3 linked regions of the Ketobacter alkanivorans genome follow. The protein of the gene in region 3 binds, or shares a complex with, the protein of the main gene of each other region. Links are inferred from orthologs where the notes say so. Each region holds a gene or a part of one and is shown on either strand. Other genes may lie near its edges.

The links. The genes of interacting proteins can lie anywhere in the genome.
Region 1: the proteins of tsaD (region 3) and tsaE are in contact, whole or in part, in a crystal structure (PDB 6N9A), measured with the Thermotoga maritima proteins. The link is inferred for Ketobacter alkanivorans from one-to-one orthologs. Residues at the interface, in WP_004082750.1 of Thermotoga maritima: Cys10, Asp11, Arg49, His50, Leu82, Gly84, Gly135, Gly136, Glu154, Thr155, Leu156, Asp157, Asp158, Ser159, Glu162, Asp165, Lys166, Arg169, Leu170, Tyr175, Lys213, Thr214, Leu217, Tyr218, Gln221, Arg222, Asn324; in WP_004082108.1 of Thermotoga maritima: Leu37, Gly38, Lys46, Lys57, Val59, Lys60, Ser61, Thr63, Phe64, Thr65, Leu66, Met67, Val69, Pro71, Tyr82, Arg83, Leu84, Asp86, Asp88, Phe89, Asp93, Ile128, Asp130, Glu131, Arg134.
Region 2: the proteins of tsaD (region 3) and tsaB are in contact, whole or in part, in a solved structure (PDB 4WQ4), measured with the Escherichia coli proteins. The link is inferred for Ketobacter alkanivorans from one-to-one orthologs.

Annotation. Positions count from the first base shown.
Region 1 is NZ_CP022684.1:3,486,192-3,491,747, reverse strand. What follows is about bases 33-3,008. They hold tsaE (tRNA (adenosine(37)-N6)-threonylcarbamoyltransferase complex ATPase subunit type 1 TsaE), read right to left. Parts: upstream 1,764-3,008; coding sequence 1,302-1,763; downstream 33-1,301. Other genes in these bases: Kalk_RS14930 (NAD(P)H-hydrate dehydratase), read right to left, coding at 1,795-3,008; Kalk_RS14940 (N-acetylmuramoyl-L-alanine amidase), read right to left, coding at 33-1,249. In the rest of the region: more of Kalk_RS14940, read right to left, coding at 1-32; more of Kalk_RS14930, read right to left, coding at 3,009-3,384; tRNA epoxyqueuosine(34) reductase QueG, read left to right, coding at 3,473-4,531; orn (oligoribonuclease), read right to left, coding at 4,518-5,066; small ribosomal subunit biogenesis GTPase RsgA, read left to right, coding at 5,155-5,556. UniProt on the Escherichia coli protein: Required for the formation of a threonylcarbamoyl group on adenosine at position 37 (t(6)A37) in tRNAs that read codons beginning with adenine.
Region 2 is NZ_CP022684.1:1,052,624-1,058,176, reverse strand. The notes cover bases 2,549-5,521. They hold tsaB (tRNA (adenosine(37)-N6)-threonylcarbamoyltransferase complex dimerization subunit type 1 TsaB), read left to right. Parts: upstream 2,549-3,670; coding sequence 3,671-4,372; downstream 4,373-5,521. Other genes in these bases: Kalk_RS04415 (undecaprenyl-diphosphate phosphatase), read left to right, coding at 4,884-5,521; Kalk_RS04420 (acyl-CoA thioesterase), read left to right, coding at 4,418-4,852; Kalk_RS04430 (ATP-dependent DNA helicase), read left to right, coding at 2,549-3,603. In the rest of the region: Kalk_RS04440 (hypothetical protein), read left to right, coding at 173-976; molybdenum cofactor guanylyltransferase MobA, read right to left, coding at 1,031-1,612; more of Kalk_RS04430, read left to right, coding at 1,681-2,548; more of Kalk_RS04415, read left to right, coding at 5,522-5,553. UniProt on the Escherichia coli protein: Required for the formation of a threonylcarbamoyl group on adenosine at position 37 (t(6)A37) in tRNAs that read codons beginning with adenine.
Region 3 is NZ_CP022684.1:3,945,960-3,953,748, reverse strand. The notes cover bases 2,789-5,737. They hold tsaD (tRNA (adenosine(37)-N6)-threonylcarbamoyltransferase complex transferase subunit TsaD), read right to left. Parts: upstream 4,802-5,737; coding sequence 3,776-4,801; downstream 2,789-3,775. Other genes in these bases: Kalk_RS16820 (GatB/YqeY domain-containing protein), read left to right, coding at 5,356-5,737; rpsU (30S ribosomal protein S21), read left to right, coding at 5,042-5,257; plsY (glycerol-3-phosphate 1-O-acyltransferase PlsY), read left to right, coding at 3,135-3,767; folB (dihydroneopterin aldolase), read right to left, coding at 2,789-3,032. In the rest of the region: Kalk_RS16855 (multifunctional CCA addition/repair protein), read left to right, coding at 170-1,435; Kalk_RS16850 (pteridine reductase), read left to right, coding at 1,432-2,169; folK (2-amino-4-hydroxy-6-hydroxymethyldihydropteridine diphosphokinase), read right to left, coding at 2,191-2,676; more of folB, read right to left, coding at 2,676-2,788; more of Kalk_RS16820, read left to right, coding at 5,738-5,802; dnaG (DNA primase), read left to right, coding at 5,815-7,722.

The DNA.
Region 1 (5,556 bases), 460 kb from region 3 along the record:
CATCGCGCTGCTCTTTAAGGGCAGCAAAGTAGGTGCCCGGCGGGGGGTGCTGATCGAAGTAAGTGATGATGCCGCGACCAATGGCCCGCGACAGCTTGACCTGATGATCGGTGGAACGCAGGTTACGCTCTTCCGTTGGGTTGGAGATGAAGCCGGTTTCCACCAGAATGGAAGGGATGTCGGGTGACTTTAGTACCGCAAACCCCGCCTGCTCCAGGTGTTTCTTGTGCAGGTGGGTAACCCCGCCCATCTCCCGCAACACGATGGAGCCCACTTTGATGCTGTGCTCCATACTGCCTTCCATCGCCAAATCGTAAATGACCGAGGCCACCATCTCGTCGGCATTGTTGATGTTGACACCGCCTATGGCATCGGACTGGTTTTCTTTTTCCGCCAACACCCGCGCCAGGGTACTGGTGGCACCGCTACGGGACAATGCGAACACAGAAGCGCCACGCGCTTTACGGTTATCAAAGGCATCGGCGTGAATGGATACAAACAGATCGGCATTGTGCTTGCGCCGGGCAGCTTCCCTGCGCGCTGCAAGCGGGATGAAATAATCACCGGTGCGAATCAACACTGGCTTGATGCCTTTTTCGACCTGTAAGACGTTATAGATACGACGGGCAATTTGCAGTACGACGTCTTTTTCACGAGTGCCTTTGGCACCAATGGCACCGGGATCTTCACCACCGTGCCCGGCGTCGATTGCCACCACGATATCGCGGCCGCCTTTGATGCTGCTGTAGGATTTGGGCTGGCTCACGCTGGCTGGCTTGGCGGTCGCCGCTGGCGCGGACACCGCGGCCACTGCATTGCCAGGACCTGTGTTCTCCAGATCGATCACCAGACGGTGACCATACTGTTCACTGGGCTTGAGCAAAAAACTTTTGGGGTTGAGTTTGCGATCCAGATCCAGCACCACCCGCAGATCGCCATTGGACTGGGCAGCACTGCGCACATTGACCAGGGGCCCACCCTTGAAATCCACCAAATCCAGGGCTTTGGATTTATCGGCGTTTGGAATATCAATGACGACCCGGTTAGGTGCCTCTAAAGTAAACAGGTGATGTGAGACGGGCCCAGTGAGATCGAAGACGATCCGGGTGTTATCGGGGGCATTCCACACCCGCACACTGCTGATCTTCTCTGCTGCCAGCGACAGGGGTGTCGCCAGTATGATCCCAAGCACTACGGTTGCTTGCAGCAGTTTCTTCAATGACTTTTTCAAACCCTTCTCTAACCTCATGAACACAAAACAGTTTCCCCATCTGACTTTTTAGGCTTTTTTTGCCGTTTGGTCAAATTTTCGTTAATCGACCTAACATTGTTTGGCCTGCTGCTGAGTTGGCAACAAGGCTGGCCAGACGCCCGTTGCCTTGCTTTTCGAGCCTGAGAACAAGGTCCGGTGGCGGAATCATGTCCCCACCGCGATCGGGCCACTCAATGATGCAGACTGTGCCCGGGTCGAAATAGTCTCGTATGCCGATAAATTCTAGCTCTTCCGGGTCGGCCAGGCGATACAGGTCGAAGTGAAACACCCGCAACCCCGGCAATTCATAGGGTTCAACCAATGTATAGGTGGGACTCTTAACCGCGCCTGAATGCCCTAAAGATTGGATAATGCCTCGACTGAGAGTGGTTTTGCCTGCGCCCAGATCCCCCTGCAAGTACAACACGCCACCCGCCCGCAACTGCACGGCCAGCTGTTGACCCAGTTTCAGGGTGGCGGATTCGTCAGATAGAGAGAAGGTCGTGTCCATAAACATGCCTGTGGTTAGAAGACTGTGCCAGTCAGCAAGGATTCACCAGGCGGCGAATATAGGGCATTAGGTCGGTGGCCAGCAAGCCCCGCTGCCCAAGAGGAGCGTGAACCTGCGAATATTCTTCGTCAGTGTGCTCCGTCTGACCAGTGGCAAGATCGCCAGCGGCGGCATGCACCTGCACCCCGGCAGCGGCCGCCTGCTCCACACTCAGGCCCTGTGCCAACAATCCACCGATAACGCCGCTGAGCACATCCCCCATCCCCCCGGTGGCCATGCCTGGGTTCCCGGATCGACACACCCAGGTGCGCCCGGCATCGCTGGCAATCAGACTGCCTGCGCCTTTAAGTACCACCGCACCACCGTATTGCTGTTGCAGCCCCCGCACAGCGGCGTACCGATCCCGCAGGACCGCATCGATGGTGTCACTCATCAGGCGAGCGGCTTCACCCGGATGAGGGGTTAGCACCCAATTACCACGACCTGTCCTGGCGGCGGTGGCGTCATCACAAGGTTGTCCGCTGGCCAGCAGGTTAAGGGCATCCGCGTCCAGCACCATGGGCAGATCCGTAGCCAGTGCCTGTCGCAACAAAGACTGACCCCAGGCGCCCTGGCCTATACCGGGGCCAACCACCAATACGTCGACATTGTTCAGCTGAGCGCTGATGTCCTCCCCCACTTCGACCCCGAGCACCATGCATTCGGGGCGACGTGACAGGATTGCACTAATGTGTTGCGGCCGCGTGATCACCGAAATCAAGCCAGCCCCGGAGCGCCCTGCCGCCTCGGCGGCCATGGCGGCAGCGCCCCCCATCCCCAGATCACCGCCAATAACCAATACATGACCATTATTTCCCTTGTGGGAAAGACGGGAACGGGGCGGCAGCCACTCTCGAATACGGGCGTTGTTGATGAGTATGGCGCTGGGGGGCATTGGCTCCACCACGGCAGCAGGCACCTGCAAGTCGGCAAAATATAAATCACCCACGTAGTCGGGCGCCTGCCCGGTCAGCAACCCCTGCTTAAGACCGATAAAACTGATGCTGCAATCCGCTTTTACCGCATGCCCCAGCACCCTTCCGCTATCAGAGCAAAGCCCGGAGGGGATATCCACCGCCAGCACCGGACAACCGCTCCTATTGATCACGTCGATGGCCTGGGCATAATCACCCCGAACCTCGCCACTCAAACCTGTCCCCAACAAAGCATCGACAATGATATCGGCCCCATTCGCACCATCCGACAGATTCGGGTCAAAGGCTTGAAACGATGCACCCTCGCCCTCTGCCCGTTGCAGCGCGGTCAGCGCATCGCCCTGGGTTCTTGTGACATCACCCACCTGCACCACATGAGCCTCGAAGCCGGCCTTTTCTGCCAACGCCGCGATCACGTAGCCATCGCCGCCGTTATTGCCCACGCCGCAAAAAATACACACACGACGAGCCTGCGGCCAACGATCCCGCAGCAAGTCAAACGCCGCCTGCCCGGCCCGACTCATCAAATCAAAACCGGGGATACCGTGCTCTTGAATGGCGAGTCGATCCAATTCACGCACTTGATCCGCCCGATACAGGGCAGAAGGCAATTCGCTGGTATACTGCTTCGATGTTGCACTGGTCATGGGCGGCTCCCTGCATTATTTCTGTGTGCTGTCTGAGAGCCTTCTTATACCACAAGCGCACACTCTTTCTTATGACGCAGGCTGTAATTTGAATTACCAGGAACTCGCCAACAATATCAAGCAATGGGGACAAGAACTGGGGTTCCAGCAGATTGCCATTGCCGATGTCGCTCTGAATGAGCATGAAGAGCACTTGCAAAACTGGTTGGCCGCCGGGTTTCACGGCGAGATGAATTACATGGCCCGCCACGGCACCAAGCGCAGCCGCCCGGACGAGCTGCAACCGGGCACGGTGCGTGTGATCAGTGCGCGCATGGATTACTTGCCGCCGGATACACAAATAGTTGAGGTGCTGAACGATGCCTCCAAGGCGTTCATCAGCCGCTACACATTGGGCCGCGACTACCACAAGCTGATTCGCAAGCGCTTGACCCAGCTGGGCAAGCGGGTGGAAGACGCCATCGGCCACTATGGCTATCGCGCCTTTGTGGACAGCGCCCCGGTGCTGGAAAAGGCTTTGGCAGAAAAAGCCGGGCTGGGCTGGATCGGCAAACACACACTGCTACTGGATCGCTCTGCCGGGTCGTGGTTTTTTCTTGGGGAGATCTACGTGGACATCCCCTTGCCGGTGGACGAACCGGTGTCCGCCCATTGCGGAAAATGCAGCGCCTGCATCGACATCTGCCCCACCCAGGCCATTGTCGCGCCTTACCGGCTGGATTCCCGCAAATGCATATCCTATCTCACCATTGAGCTGCATGGCCCCATCCCCGAAGCACTGCGCAAGCCTATGGGCAACCGGGTATTCGGCTGTGATGACTGCCAATTGGTATGCCCCTGGAACCGCTTTGCCAAGTTCACCCAGGAAGACGACTTTAAACCCCGCCATCAGTTGCAGGATCGCACGCTGGTGGAGCTGTTTATGTGGGATGAGGAGACTTATCTGCGCAATACCGAAGGTTCAGCGATTCGCCGTATCGGCTACCAACGCTGGCTGCGCAATTTAGCGGTGGGTTTGGGTAATGCACCCTCCACGCCGGACGTTATTGCGGCCCTGCAAGCAAGGGCCCATCACGAATCGGAGCTGGTGCGGGAGCATGTGTGCTGGGCACTGACCCAGCACACGGGTGCGGCTAAGACTGAATAAACGTCTGACGGTAATGTTTCAGTTCGGCGATGGACTCTCGAATATCATCCAGCGCAAGATGGGTGGCGGACTTTTTGAAGCCCTCCAGCGCATCCGGTTTCCAACGCCGCGCCAGCTCTTTCAAGGTACTGACATCCAGGTTGCGATAGTGGAAAAACGCCTCCAGCTTGGGCATATAGCGGTACAAAAAGCGGCGATCCTGACAGATGCTGTTGCCACACATGGGGGAGGCACGATCATCCACCCATTGCGACAGAAATTCGATGGTGGCCTGCTCCGCCTGCTGCTCGTTCACCTCACTGGCGCGCACCCGCTCGGTCAGACCGGACTTGCCATGCTGATTGGTACACCACTCATCCATTTTGGCCAGGGTGCCATCACTCTGGTGCACCGCAAACACCGGCCCCTCGGCCAGGATATTGAGGTCAGCATCGGTGACAATGGTGGCAATTTCGATGATGACGTCGCTATCGGGGTCTAACCCGGTCATTTCGAGATCCAGCCAAATAAGATTGTTTTTACGATCAGTGGTCATGAATAATCCTTCAGTACCTAATAAGTTGTGCCCTACGGGTATTAACGTAGAATAGCGCAAGAACCGAATTCTGACCGCAAAGGCCCTAATGAGCAAACGCAAACTCACCCGTCGCCAATCCTGGCGCATCCAGAAAGTGCAGGAAGAAAAAGCGGCCCGCTTGACCAAAAAAGTCAACGAAGTGGGCGATTCCGACGAGTTGGGTGATGAGGAGGAAGGCCTGGTGGTAAGCCACTTCGGCACCTTCGTGGAGGTAGAGCCTCATTCCAGCCCTAACCAAACCGCCCAGTGCCATTTCCGCGCCAATGTCGGCGCTATCGTGGCTGGCGACAAGGTTGTCATGCGACAGGGGAAATCCGGGTATGGCGTCATAGAAACCGTGCTCCCCCGCGGTTCGCTGCTATCCCGCCCTGACCCACGCGGCAACCTGAAACCGGTAGCGGCCAACATCGATTTTATGGTGCTGGTCATCACCCCCGAGCCAGCCCCC
Region 2 (5,553 bases), 2.9 Mb from region 3 along the record:
ATCGTTTTTTGGAAAAAAAGGGGCTTTATACTGGAAATAAATTAATTATTAAATAATATTGCCATGTGTATGTATCACATGCATTTTTTTTGTGCTACTTTTTCTTTAAGCACATTTTGCTAGCTGAGTAAATGTGTGTGCCTGAAAATGCCATAGCTGAGGAGACAGAATCATGGCAAGAGCTAAAAAAGCCGCTGCGAAAAAACGTCCAGTACGTAAAGCAGCTCCAAAAAAAGCGGCAGCACCTGCGCATCCTATCCTGGAGAAAGCGGAAGCTGCATTATCTAAAGTCCAAGCTGAACTGAATGAAGCAACCAAAAAAGCGGCTGCTGCAAGCAAAGAAGCTCAAACCAAAGCTGTGGCTGCCAAGAAAGCTGGCACCAAAGCTGCCCAGCGTTCTGCTGAGTCTGCTAAAAAGGCCGCTGCTAAAGCTGCTGAGCAGGCCAAGGCAAAGCGCGAAGCTCTGCGTCACGCCAAAGTGGGACATGCAGTTGCCCGAGTTGAAGCTTCTGTGATCGAAGCTGAACAGAAAGCAGTTCATGCCGTTAAAGAGTTCGCCGAGTCGGTTTCCAGCCGTGCTGAAGCGGATCTGAAGAAAGCAGTAAATGCTTTCGAAGCTCGCTGGAAGAAGTCTCGCGCAGCTGCCGACGCCAAGAAAGTGAAGGCGAAGGAAAGAAAAGAAGTTGCCAAGGCCAAGGCCGAAGCCAAGAAAGCAGCCGCCAAGAAGAAGGCTATTGCTAAAAAGGCTACTGCCAAGCCCAAGAAGCGTCCTGCCAAAAAGCGTGTAGCGAAAGCTGCAGCACCGGCGGCTCCTAAGGCTCCAGCCAAGAAAAAGGCACCAGCCAAGAAGAAAGCCGTTAAAAAGGCGCCAGCCAAGAAAGTAGCTGCTAAAAAGGCACCAGCCAAAAAAGCAGCCGCCAAGAAGGCTCCAGCCAAGAAAAAAGCAGTATCACGTGGCAGACCAAAGAAAGCGTAATATCGGTTTGATGTGATGTGCTACAAGAAAGCCCCTTTTTGGGGCTTTTCTTGTTTATATGTGAAGTTTTTTCTCAAATTCGCTCAATTCAGACGGCGTATTAAGATTCGTGAAAGCACTATTGTCACCGATCGTGACAACTTCAGGGTCTTGCTGCTCACACCACAGCATTAGTTTACGATCCCCTCCTGCCAGAAATGCTCTAATCGACGCGGCCAACGAGCGATGATAAAGCCCAAACAGCGGTTGCATACGCTTTTCATCCCGACACAGTATTAATTTGGCAGGTATATGCGCGCTCAAACTTTCCACCAGGTTAATTGGGATCAGCGGTGCGTCGGTGGGCACGATCAAACCGTAATCCGTGTCAATGTGTTCAAGGCAGGCTGCGATTCCCCCTAGCGGGCCCTGATAAGGCGTATCATCAGAGTAAATACGAGCATCCAGTTTGGCGTATGCATCTAAATTGCGGTTGGCGCTGATAACGATTTGCTCCACCTGGGGCTGCAGTCGCTCAATGGCCCTGCGAATCATCGGCAGGCCTTGAAGTTGTAGCCAGCCCTTATCCTGACCTCCCATTCTGCGGCCTTCACCTCCGGCCAATATGATGCCGGTAATAGCTCGCGATTTTGACATGCCTATCTCCCATTGTGATACATTGCGCTTCATTCGCGCGCCAGTGCCCAAAGTATACCCGAGTTGTTATGCATCCCCAGATATCCAGAGTGGAAGAATGTTTATCTCCGACCGGCTTATTGGCTCAGCACTGGCCTGGCTATGGGGTGCGACCAGAACAGATCAGGCTGGCACTTGAGGTTGAGCAGGGGGTGATTGCCGGTAAATCCCTAGCGCTGGAAGCACCCACCGGCACCGGTAAAACGCTGTCCTATTTGCTGCCAGCGCTACTGTCCAGTCGGCGCATTATATTGTCAGTGGGAAACCTGACATTACAGGATCACTTACTGTTGGGTGAATATCAGAAACTGCGTGCGGTGTTACCTGAATTGCGCCAGTTATCTGTGTTGAAAGGGTGTGATAACTACTTTTGCCATTACCGATTTGAGCAAATTCAGAATGGAAAGGCCGCACCAGGTGCGGCAGCGCTGGTGCATTCCATATGGTCTGAACTCATGGCGTGGAAGATGCAGACCCGTCATGGTGAAATTCAGACTCTGCCGGTAACGGGCGAACAGATTTCTCAATTGCGGCCCCTGTTAACCCTCAGTGCGGATCAATGCGTGGGGCGTCGTTGTCCACATTTTGATAACTGCTATTTCCAGAAAGCACGCCAGCGAGCAGCAAACGCTGATGTCTTATTGATTAACCACACGCTGCTTCTGAGTGATCAGGGGCTGTTTGAAAAGGGAATGGGAGCATTGCTGCCTGCGGTGGATGTGGTCATCGTTGATGAGGCCCACCAGTTACCGGATCTGCTGGTGCGCCGTAATACCGAAACCATGGAGGAGTACGGATTCCAACGTTGGTTGAAACGGGTTCGTCGATGTAGTGCCGAGCATTCAGGCTTGTTCGCCGATCTTGGCACGCTGTTATTGCGACTGGAGCAGTTGTGGGGGCAAATCCGTCAGCAATTGTTGCAAAAAGGCGGGGCAGACAGTGTTCAGTCAGTGGCACCAACCAGTTTTAAACCGCTGCAGGGAATATTGCTACAGCTACAGGCCCAGCTGGCTGCACTGCATCTTGCTGCGGTTGACGTAGAAAAAGAAATCAAACAGTTGCAGCAATGGATCAGTATGTTCCAGCAGGCTTGCGATGATAAGGCGGTTCTGTACTGTGATGTAGATCAAAGCCAACTACGAATCGTGGCGGCTCGCCTGCATAATCCGTTTGTGAGCCTGAATACCGATTCTGCTGCCTGGATCTTTATTTCTGCAACCTTGATGGTTGATAGCAGCTTTGATTACTTTAAGCGTTGTCTGTCGCTAACTGATGTTGAAACGCATCATCACCAATCCGCGATGGATTACTCTAATCGGTCTTTACTCTGGGTTCCAACGAACCTGCCCCTGCCAGCAGATGAGGACTTCTATCAGGCCTGGTCAGACACGTTGTTGATGGTAGCCGATCGTTTGGACGGTGGCATGTTGCTGTTGTTTTCCAGTCACGAAGCATTGCAGCAGACGGCGCAGATTCTGCAGGGCCGCACCGACCGCACATTGCTGATTTACGAGCCGGACAGTAATCGCCATAAATTGTTGCAACAGTTCCGTCAAGACAGCAGTAGCTTGTTATTGGCCACGGGCAGTTTCTGGGAGGGGATCGACGTCAGTGGTGCCGCCTTACGCTGCGTGGCCATCGATAAATTGCCGTTTGCTTCCCCCGATGATGTGCTCAGTCTGGCGTGGCGCTACAAAGCCAGTCAGGAGCAACTTTCACTGTTTAATGATTACATGGTGCCCAATGCCATCACCCGACTGCGGCAGGGGGTGGGGCGGCTGCTGCGCTCAACCGAGGATGAAGGTTTGGTGGTGCTGGGAGATACCCGGATTCTGAAGAAATCATACGGCCCACGGTTCTTATCCTCGCTGCCCCCTATGCCTTTGGCGGAATCGCTGCAGGAGGTGGATGCTTTTCTGCTGAAAATGGGCATTGGTAGAGATCCATTTTGATTGCGGGTTTTTCAGCGTTGCGGAAACCTGAGATAATGCCGCCTCTGTTTAGGATGCGAGCTGCAGTATGACCGCCAAAATTCTTGCTATTGATACCTCCTCTGAAGCTTGTTCTGTGGCGCTTAGTACCGGGGCCGGGGATCTTTTTCGACATACGGATGAACCACGCAAGCACGCTGAGTTGGTGCTGCCCATGGTTGATGCCTTGCTGGCAGAGGCAGGGGTGGCCCTGTCAGACCTCGATGCCATTGCCTTTGGTCGTGGCCCGGGTGCGTTCACCGGGTTGCGTATCGCCGCTGGTATGGTGCAGGGATTGGCCTTTGGTGCAGGCCTGCCTGTGGTGTCTGTGTCGTCGCTGGCAGTTCTGGCCCATCGAACCTGGCGTGAAATGGGTTGGACCCAGTGCCACGCAGCATTCGATGCGCGCATGGGGGAGGTTTACTGGGGCTCTTATCGTATAAGCGGAGCTGGATCAGTTGAGTTGGTGGGGCGTGAGTGTGTTTGCAAGCCGGAAGAAGTGGCCAGTCATGGGGCAATTCAGGCTGAATCAAGCTGGAATGGTGCTGGTAGTGGTTGGTGTTACCAAAAGCTACTTGAGTTAGGCACAGGGCCGTTGCAACATTGCCAACCCTCTCTGTTACCCCACGGGCTGGATCTTCTCGCTCTGGCACAAACGGGGTTTGCGGCGGGGGAGCTGATTCCTGCAGAACAGGTGGTACCGGTTTATCTGCGCAATAATGTGGCAGTGAAATCCACCAAACATTCATAAGACAGAAATTGGGAGTGAGCCATGAATCAGGCAGAAGTGAATGCGCTGGATTGGGATTTCGGAGCACCTTCTTTCTATCGTGTTATCCAGGTTGTGGATGATCATATCGATATCATGGGGCACACCAATAATGTGGTCTATGTCAGTTGGTTGGAAGATGTAGCCTGGGGCCATTCGCAGGCATTGGGTTTGGGTTGGGATAAATACACTGAACTGAATCGGGCAATGGTGGCAAGACGTCATGAAGTGGACTATCTGGCGGCGACCTTCAATGGCGATACCTTGGTAATGGGAACCTGGATCACGGAGAATGATCAAAAAATTTCCATTACTCGACGGTATCAATTGATTCGGCCAAAGGATGGGGTGACTGCGTTGCGCGGTTGTACCAAGTGGGTGTGTGTTGCGGTGGATTCCGGCAGACCCAAGCGTATGCCCCCGGAGTTCGTGAGTGGATATCAGTTAACAGCACCAGTTTAACGCTCGCAGTATTATAAAAAAGGATTCATACATGGATATCATTCTTCAGGCATTGGTATTAGCCATCATCCAGGGCTTAACGGAGTTCTTGCCTGTTTCCAGCTCCGCGCATTTGATTTTACCGTCGCAGGTGTTGGGTTGGCCGGATCAGGGGCAGGCTTTTGATGTGGCGGTGCATCTAGGTACGTTGATGGCGGTTGTGACCTATTTCAATCATGATATCCGGCGCATGCTGGGTGGTATGGTGACGGGTGTGCAGACCCGATCAATGAATCAGGATCTGAACCTGGCGTTTGCCGTGATTATTGGCACCATTCCGGCGGTGATATTCGGTGGACTGTTCAGTGATTTTATTGAAATGAACATGCGCACCAGTTTTGTGATTGCTTGTACAACGGTGGTGTTCGGCTTGTTGCTTTGGGCCTCTGATAAGCAGGGTAATGGCAGGCTGGAACTGGATCGAATGACACTGACCATTGCGTTGGTGATCGGCTTGGCCCAGGCGATTGCATTGATCCCTGGTACCTCCCGCAGCGGTATAACCATGACTGCTGCGTTGTTCCTGGGGTTCAGTCGAGTGGCGTCAGCGCGCTTTTCCATGTTGCTGTCCATTCCTATCATCGTTGCAGCGGGCACATTGGAAACGGCCAAGCTTGCGGTTAGCGGTCAGGAGGTACCTTGGAATTTGATGGTGCTGGGGA
Region 3 (7,789 bases):
CTTGCTGATTGCGAAGAGATGAATGCTCATTTCGATTACGTAATTAACACTAAAGTTATGACTGATTGCGTTACACTATAGGTGCTGATTCGATTGGCGGTCAACGATTTTTTCAGCGTTTAAGACATTATTCACAAACTGGTTAACAGGCAGATTGGAAAGACTCTTAATGAACGTGTATCTGGTGGGCGGCGCCGTACGAGACAAGCTATTGAATCTTCCAGTAAAAGATCGGGACTGGGTAGTGGTGGGTGCGCTGCCACAAGATCTTCTGGAGCAAGGCTATCAGGCTGTCGGCAAAGATTTCCCCGTATTCCTCCACCCGCAAACACACGAGGAATATGCGCTGGCCCGGACAGAACGCAAAACCGGCGTGGGCTATACCGGCTTTGAATGTTTTTTTGGTAAAGACGTCTCCCTGGAAGAGGACCTATCCCGCCGCGACCTGACCATCAACGCCATGGCCGAGGATGACAGCGGCAACATCATCGACCCGTTCAATGGCCAAACAGATTTACAGACGCGACAGCTGCGCCATGTATCCGATGCTTTTGTTGAAGACCCGCTGCGGGTGTTGCGGGTCGCACGCTTTCTTGCGCGGTTCGACGAGCAGGGCTTTTCCATTGCAGATGAAACCCGAAAGCTGATGCGCCACATTGCCACCAGCGGCGAATTACAACATCTGACACCCGAGCGTGTCTGGACCGAAACCGAAAAGGCACTGCTGGAGCCTTCTCCCTGGCGTTACTTTGAAGCCCTGCAAGAGTGCGGTGCACTGGCGGTTATTTTTCCGGAACTGAGCTCGCTGTTTGGTGTTCCACAACCCCCCAAACACCACCCGGAAGTTGATACCGGCGTTCACGTGATGATGACGCTAAAAGCAGCTAAAGCCCTCATGGCCCAGCCCAAAAACATAGACAAAGAACAGACCGTTGCCATCCTGTTTTCACTTCTGTGCCATGATTTGGGTAAGGGCTTGACGCCACCAGAGCAGCTACCCAGTCATCCAGGGCATGAGGACATCAGCGACCTCCTCAGCAAGAAAGTGTGCCAACGATTGAAAGCACCCAATCCGGTAAAGCGCCTCAGCAGCCTGGTTGCGCGCTTCCACACCCACAGCCACCGAGCGTTCGAATTGCGGCCCAGCACAGTTATGCGCTTGTTTGAAGGGTTAGATATTTTTCGCCGCCCAGAGACCCTGGAACACTTTCTTCTGGCTTGCGAAGCAGATGCCAAAGGCCGCACCGGATTTGAAACCCGAGACTACACTCAGGCAGACTACCTGAGAGATTGCGCCCAGGCAGCGAACGCTGTGCATGCAAAAGTACTGGTCAATCTGGGCTTTCGCGGTGAAACGCTGGGCACAGAATTACGCAAGCGTCGCATAAACGCCATTGGCGACATCAAAAAAAGCTACGTCAGAGAAACACCATGAACGACAAAAAAATTGCCCTTATCACCGGCTCGGCTAAACGCATCGGAGCATACATAGCAGAATATTTACACCAGCAAGGTTACGACATAATTCTGCACTATCGCCATTCAGGTGCTGAAGCCAAAGCCCTGCGAGATAAGCTCAATCACAATCGAGCACACTCCTGCATCGCTCTGCATGCGGATCTGGCGGACCCATCTGCGTGGCAGCAACTGACAGAGCAAACCCGCAGCTGGCAACACAGATTGGACTTGCTGATAAACAACGCCTCGTCGTTCTACCCCACTGCGCTGGGCCAGACCACTCTACAACACTGGAACGATCTGTTTGCCAGCAACGCCCAGGCTCCTTTTTTCCTTACCCAGCAACTCGCTCCTCTACTAAAAGAGAGCAAAGGCTCTGTCGTTAACATCATCGATGCGCTGGCAAGCCAGGCTAACGCAGACTTCATCCCTTACAGCATGGCAAAAACAGCCCTGCAAACGCTGACCCGCTCAATGGCAAAAGCACTGGCTCCCGATGTGCGCGTTAACGCCATCTCACCAGGTGCCATGCTATGGCCTGAGGGAGAGCACAACATCAACGAAGAGCAAAAGCGGAATATTCTGGCGGGGATACCGTTGCAAAGAGAAGGCACAGAACTGGACATCGCCAAAGCCGTTCTTTTTTTGGCAGAAGACGCCCCCTATATTACGGGGCAGGATATTGCTGTTGATGGCGGCCGCAGCCTTTAGTACAACTAACAGGGCACGCCATCAAAACAATGACACTTGCCACAAGGCCTGTTTGGTCTTGTCGTATTCCGCCCATAGCTGGGAGTATGTCACCTGCAACTGCGGATGCAGCTCTTCACCGGCCACATCCACCAGGGGCAACAATACAAACGCATTTTTCACAATCTCAGCTCGAGGCAGCGAGACTCCATCGACATCACCAACGCAGTCGTCATAGGTTAAAATATCAATATCCAGCGTTCGGGCACTGAATTTGGGGCCACTGCGCTCGCGGCCGTTTTCGTCTTCTATTTCTTTGATTAACCGCTGCAATTCGCCAACACTTAAATTCGTATCGACACCCACCACAAGATTATAAAAGTGATCCCCATCAAAGCCCACGGCTTCACTTTCATAGACCGGCGACACCGCCAGCTCACCAAAGGAGTGCGCCAAGGCATCCAAAGCTGCTCGAATATGCCGCTCTCGATCAATATTACTGCCCAGGCTCAAGTACACCCTTGCCATCAGGGCTTTTCTCCCCGCTCAATGATGACTCCCACATCTTGAGACCCGCGCACCGCGCCGGGCTTACTTAAGCGCAAACGCAACCAGGGCACACCAAACTCGTCCCGCACAATGGCCGCTATGGTTTCTGCCATGGTTTCCACCAGCTGGAAATCACTGCCTTCAACAAAGCTGATTATGCGCTTGGCAACGGATTTATAATCCAACGCATCACGAATATGATCGCTGGCAGCAGCCTTGCGAATATCCGTAGCCATCTCAAGATCCAGGCTGACTGTCTGCTTGATGGCTCGCTCCCAGTCAAAAATACCTATAACGGTTTGTATTTTCAGGTCACGTATATAAACAATATCCATTCTTCGGCCTACTTCAGCGTGTTTGAGGGCAATCTATCAAGATGCTCTGAATGTGACAACTTGCGATGTGGCAACTTGAGCACACTCAATATAAGTGAAACAATGTCATTCTCATTTACGGGAGACAAGATTCTGGAAAGCCTGCTCGCCATCGTACTGTGGATTTTTTCTTACCTGCTGGGATCTATCTCGGCAGCGATCCTGGTGTGTCGTATATTTGGCTTTCCCGACCCACGCTCTACCGGCTCCCACAACCCCGGCGCCACCAACGTGCTCAGAGTGGGCAACAAATTCGCTGCCGCGCTCACCTTGATCGGCGATGTTGCCAAAGGCGTGGCCCCCATAATCATTGCCCGCGAACTTGGGTTGCCGGAGTCGATCGCTGCTCTGTGCGGTTTTTGCGCGTTCCTCGGCCACCTTTACCCTGTGTACTTTGATTTTCGCGGTGGCAAAGGCGTGGCCACCGCATTTGGCGTTTTGGCAACCTTGCACTGGCCATCCATGCTGGTGATCGGCGGCCTCTGGCTGCTGGTGTTTGCCAGCACCCGTATCAGCTCACTGGCCTCGATCACATCCTTCTTTCTGGCTCCACTGATTGTACTGCTGTTTAAAGCTGAGTTATTTCATCCGATCTTAGTGCTGTCTTTAATGCTACTGTTTCGCCACCGTCATAACATCACCCAACTGGTCAAAGGCGAGGAGCAAAGCTTTCGCAAAACCAGCCAGCGCGACTGACCAAGCACCTAACTAAGCAACTCCGACAGAGGCCAACGCGCCCGCACCTGCACCTTAAGATCAGACTCTGCCCCTGCCAGCATACGCTGATACCCTGCATAGGCGATCATGGCACCATTGTCGGTGCAATATCGCAACTGAGGATAGAATACTTCGGCCCGCTGCTTAAGCACCATCTCAGCCAGCTTTTGTCGCAGTAAACGGTTCGCACTAACGCCTCCTGCCACCACCAAGCGCTTCGCTCCCGTTTCCTTTAAAGCCCTGCGACACTTCAACATCAAGGTATCCACCACCGCATCCTGAAAAGCCCAGGCGATGTCAGCAACATCCTGCTCAGTAAGGCCACCAGGCGCAGCAGCGCAATCATCACGAGTATTAAGAGTGAAGGTTTTCAGGCCGCTAAAGCTGAAGTCCAGCCCGGGCCTATCCACCATCGGCCGTGGAAACCGAAACCGGTCGGGGTTGCCCCCCTCTGCTGCCACCGCCAATGCCGGCCCGCCTGGATAGCCCAACCCCAGCATCTTGGCCGTTTTATCAAAGGCTTCTCCAGCGGCATCATCCAAGGATTCGCCGAGGATGTCATAGTGGCCAATGGACGTCACGTTCACTAACTGGGTATGACCACCACTGACCAGCAGCGCAATAAAAGGGGCTTCTGGCGACGGATCTTCCAGCAATGGCGCTAACAGATGTCCTTCCATATGATGTACAGGCACCGAGGGCACTCCCCATGCAAACGCCAGGCTTTTCGCCACCGCCGCGCCCACCATCAACGCGCCCACCAAACCGGGGCCAGACGTATAAGCGATGGCATCAATCTCAGCCGAGGTACACTTGGCCTGCGTCATCACCTCCTCAATTAAGGGCAACAGTTTACGCACATGATCACGGGAGGCCAGCTCTGGCACCACACCACCATACTCTGCATGCAGCTCTACCTGACTGTACAAAGCCTCCGCTATAATGCCTTTCTCGCTGTCGTAAAGCGCAACGCCAGTCTCATCACAAGACGTTTCAATGCCTAAAATTCGCACAAACCTACCTAATCAGCTTCATTAAACACGCCTAAGACGTGGAATCTGCGGGAAGTTTACCGCCAGCAGCCCCCTAAATCGACGCCAACCGAAAAAATCTACTTTACTGGAGAAAGGGCCTTTGCATTTACAGATCAATGCCATTAAAATGCGGCACCCCTATGGCCACGGCCGTAAAGCGATGGTTAGTAATTAAACCATCAATAGAATTCATAAGTTCACAAGTAAGGTGATTTGTTAATGCCTAATGTAAAGGTTAAAGAAAACGAGCCATTTGACGTAGCCCTGCGTCGCTTCAAACGTTCCTGCGAAAAAGCGGGTGTCTTGGCAGAAGTTCGCCGTCGCGAGTTCTACGAAAAGCCCACCCAGGTTCGCAAGCGTAAGCAAGCTGCCGCGGTAAAGCGCCACGCCAAAAAAGTGTCTCGCGAACAGATCCGCCGCAAGCGCCTGTTCTAAGCACTTTACGCTGCAAATACCTTACACATAACGCCGGCGGGCTTGACCCGATCCGGCGTATTGTTGTTTTATTTTATTAGACCAAAACGGGAATCATCATGTCTGAGATCAAAGCCAAACTGAACGATGCCGTAAAAGAAGCCATGCGCGCCAAAGACAAATCACGCCTGTCTACCCTGCGACTGGCCACCGCAGCACTCAAGCAGATCGAAGTGGATGAGCGCATTGAGCTGGACGACACCCGCGTGCTCGCCATCCTGGACAAAATGGTCAAGCAGCGCAAAGACTCCGTTGAGCAGTTCACCCAAGGTGGGCGCGACGATTTGGCGCAAATAGAGCTGGCCGAGATCGACGTGCTGAAAGACTTTCTGCCCCAAGCCATGGACGAAGCCGAAATAGCCTCCGTAATTCAAGCCGCTATCGCCGACACCGGCGCCCAGGGCATGAAAGACATGGGCCAGGTGATGGCCATCGTGAAACCCCAAGTTCAAGGCCGCGCAGACATGGGCGCGGTCAGTAAAAAGGTCAAAGAGCTGCTGGGATAAATACCCTACCCCATGGCCGGCCGCATCCCCGAAACGTTCATCGATGATGTTCTATCCAGAACCGATCTGGTAGAACTCATCGACAGCTACGTGCACCTGAAACGCACCGGCAAAAATTATTCGGCCTGCTGCCCGTTCCATCAGGAAAAGACCCCATCGTTCACCGTCAGCCCGGAAAAGCAGTTCTATTACTGCTTTGGCTGCGGTGCCAGCGGCAATGCCGTCGGCTTCCTGATGGATTACACCCGGCTCGGGTTTGTGGAAGCCGTGGAAACCCTGGCTCGAAACCTGGGCATAGAGGTGCCTCGCGAGGAAGGCCAGAACCAACCTCGGGAAGACTACCAACCACTCTATAAAATATTGGAATCCGCCACAGCCTTCTACGAGCAGCAACTGCGCAACCCCAAAACCAAAGATCGACCGATCAGCTATTTCAAAGGCCGCGGACTCAGCGGCCAGACCGCAAAACAGTTTCGCCTGGGGTATGCCCCTCAAGGCTGGGACAACCTGATCAGCGCATTGGGCAACAGCGATGCCGAAGTCAAAAATCTCATTAAAGCCGGCCTACTGATCGAAAACGAGCAGGGCCGCCGCTACGACCGCTTCCGTGATCGGGTCATCTTCCCTATCCGCGACAGTCGCGGCCGAGTCATCGCCTTCGGTGGCCGAGTGATGGGCGACGACAAGCCCAAATACCTGAACTCGCCAGAAACCCCTGTCTTCCATAAAGGCAAAGAGCTCTATGGCCTCTACGAAGCCAAGCTGGCCAGCAACAAGATCCGCCGCTTTGTCATTGTAGAAGGGTACATGGACGTCATCGCCCTGGCCCAATTCGGCATCCCTTACGCCGTGGCAACCCTGGGCACCGCCACCAGCCGTGACCACATCGAAAAACTGTTCCGCAGCAGCGACGAGCTGATCTTCTGCTTTGACGGCGACGAAGCTGGCCGCCGCGCAGCGTGGCGTGCACTGGAAAACGCGCTCCCAACCGCCAAAGATGGGCGTCAGATCAAGTTTCTACTGCTACCGGAAGGAGAAGATCCAGACACCCTGGTGCGTAAAAACGGGACAGACTACTTTGAAGGCCTGCTGAACGAATGCGACACCCTGTCAGAATACTTCTACAAGCACCTTGGCGCTGAAGTAGACACCCGCACCATGGACGGCCGGGCTCGCCTGGCAAGCCTGGCCAAACCTTACCTGGAGCAACTGCCAAGCGGCGTTCTACAGCAACTTATGCTGAAACGGCTCGGAGAAATCACTGAGCTGGCCGACATCCAACTGGACCCTGCCCCGCCCCGTGAACATCCTGAAGCCAGGGGGTTGGAATCCAAGGAACCACCTCCATATTATGAGCAAGACCCCGGATACAATTCAGGTTACGCGGCCGAATCCTTTGAACAGGAGCACTACGGCTATCCGGATGACAGCGAATTTGAGAAAAGCGGCTTTAAAGGCAATGGCAAAAAGGGTAAACGCCCCCCAAAACGGCGCACCCCCATTAAAAGGAACAGCCCCAAAGATGAGCTGTCACTGGTAGACAGCACCATCCGCATGCTGTTGAACGCCCCACGCCAAGCAGCTGCCGTAAGCCTGCCGGACGATCTGCAAAAGCTGAGCCTGCCTCGAATGGATATGCTGCTGGAACTATTTGAATTTATTAAGAAAAAGCCAGATGCCTCCACAGCAGCCATCCTGGGACACTGGCAGAACCGAGAGGACGGCGACACCATATTCAAACTGGCAGCCCGCGAGTTTCTGCTGCCCAACGATGAGCAAAGCCCAGAACTGAGCGACGCTCTGCGACGGCTTTACTTACAAAAAATAGAACAAGATCTGGATCAAATCATCTCTGAAGGCGTCAAAGACAAGACGAGATTCAAAGAGCTACTACACTTACAAAAGGAACTGTCCAAATAACAATCAAAATGCAGATACCAAACAGAGACCAGAAATGTAAGCTTACATTACTTAGTACAAAGTCCAG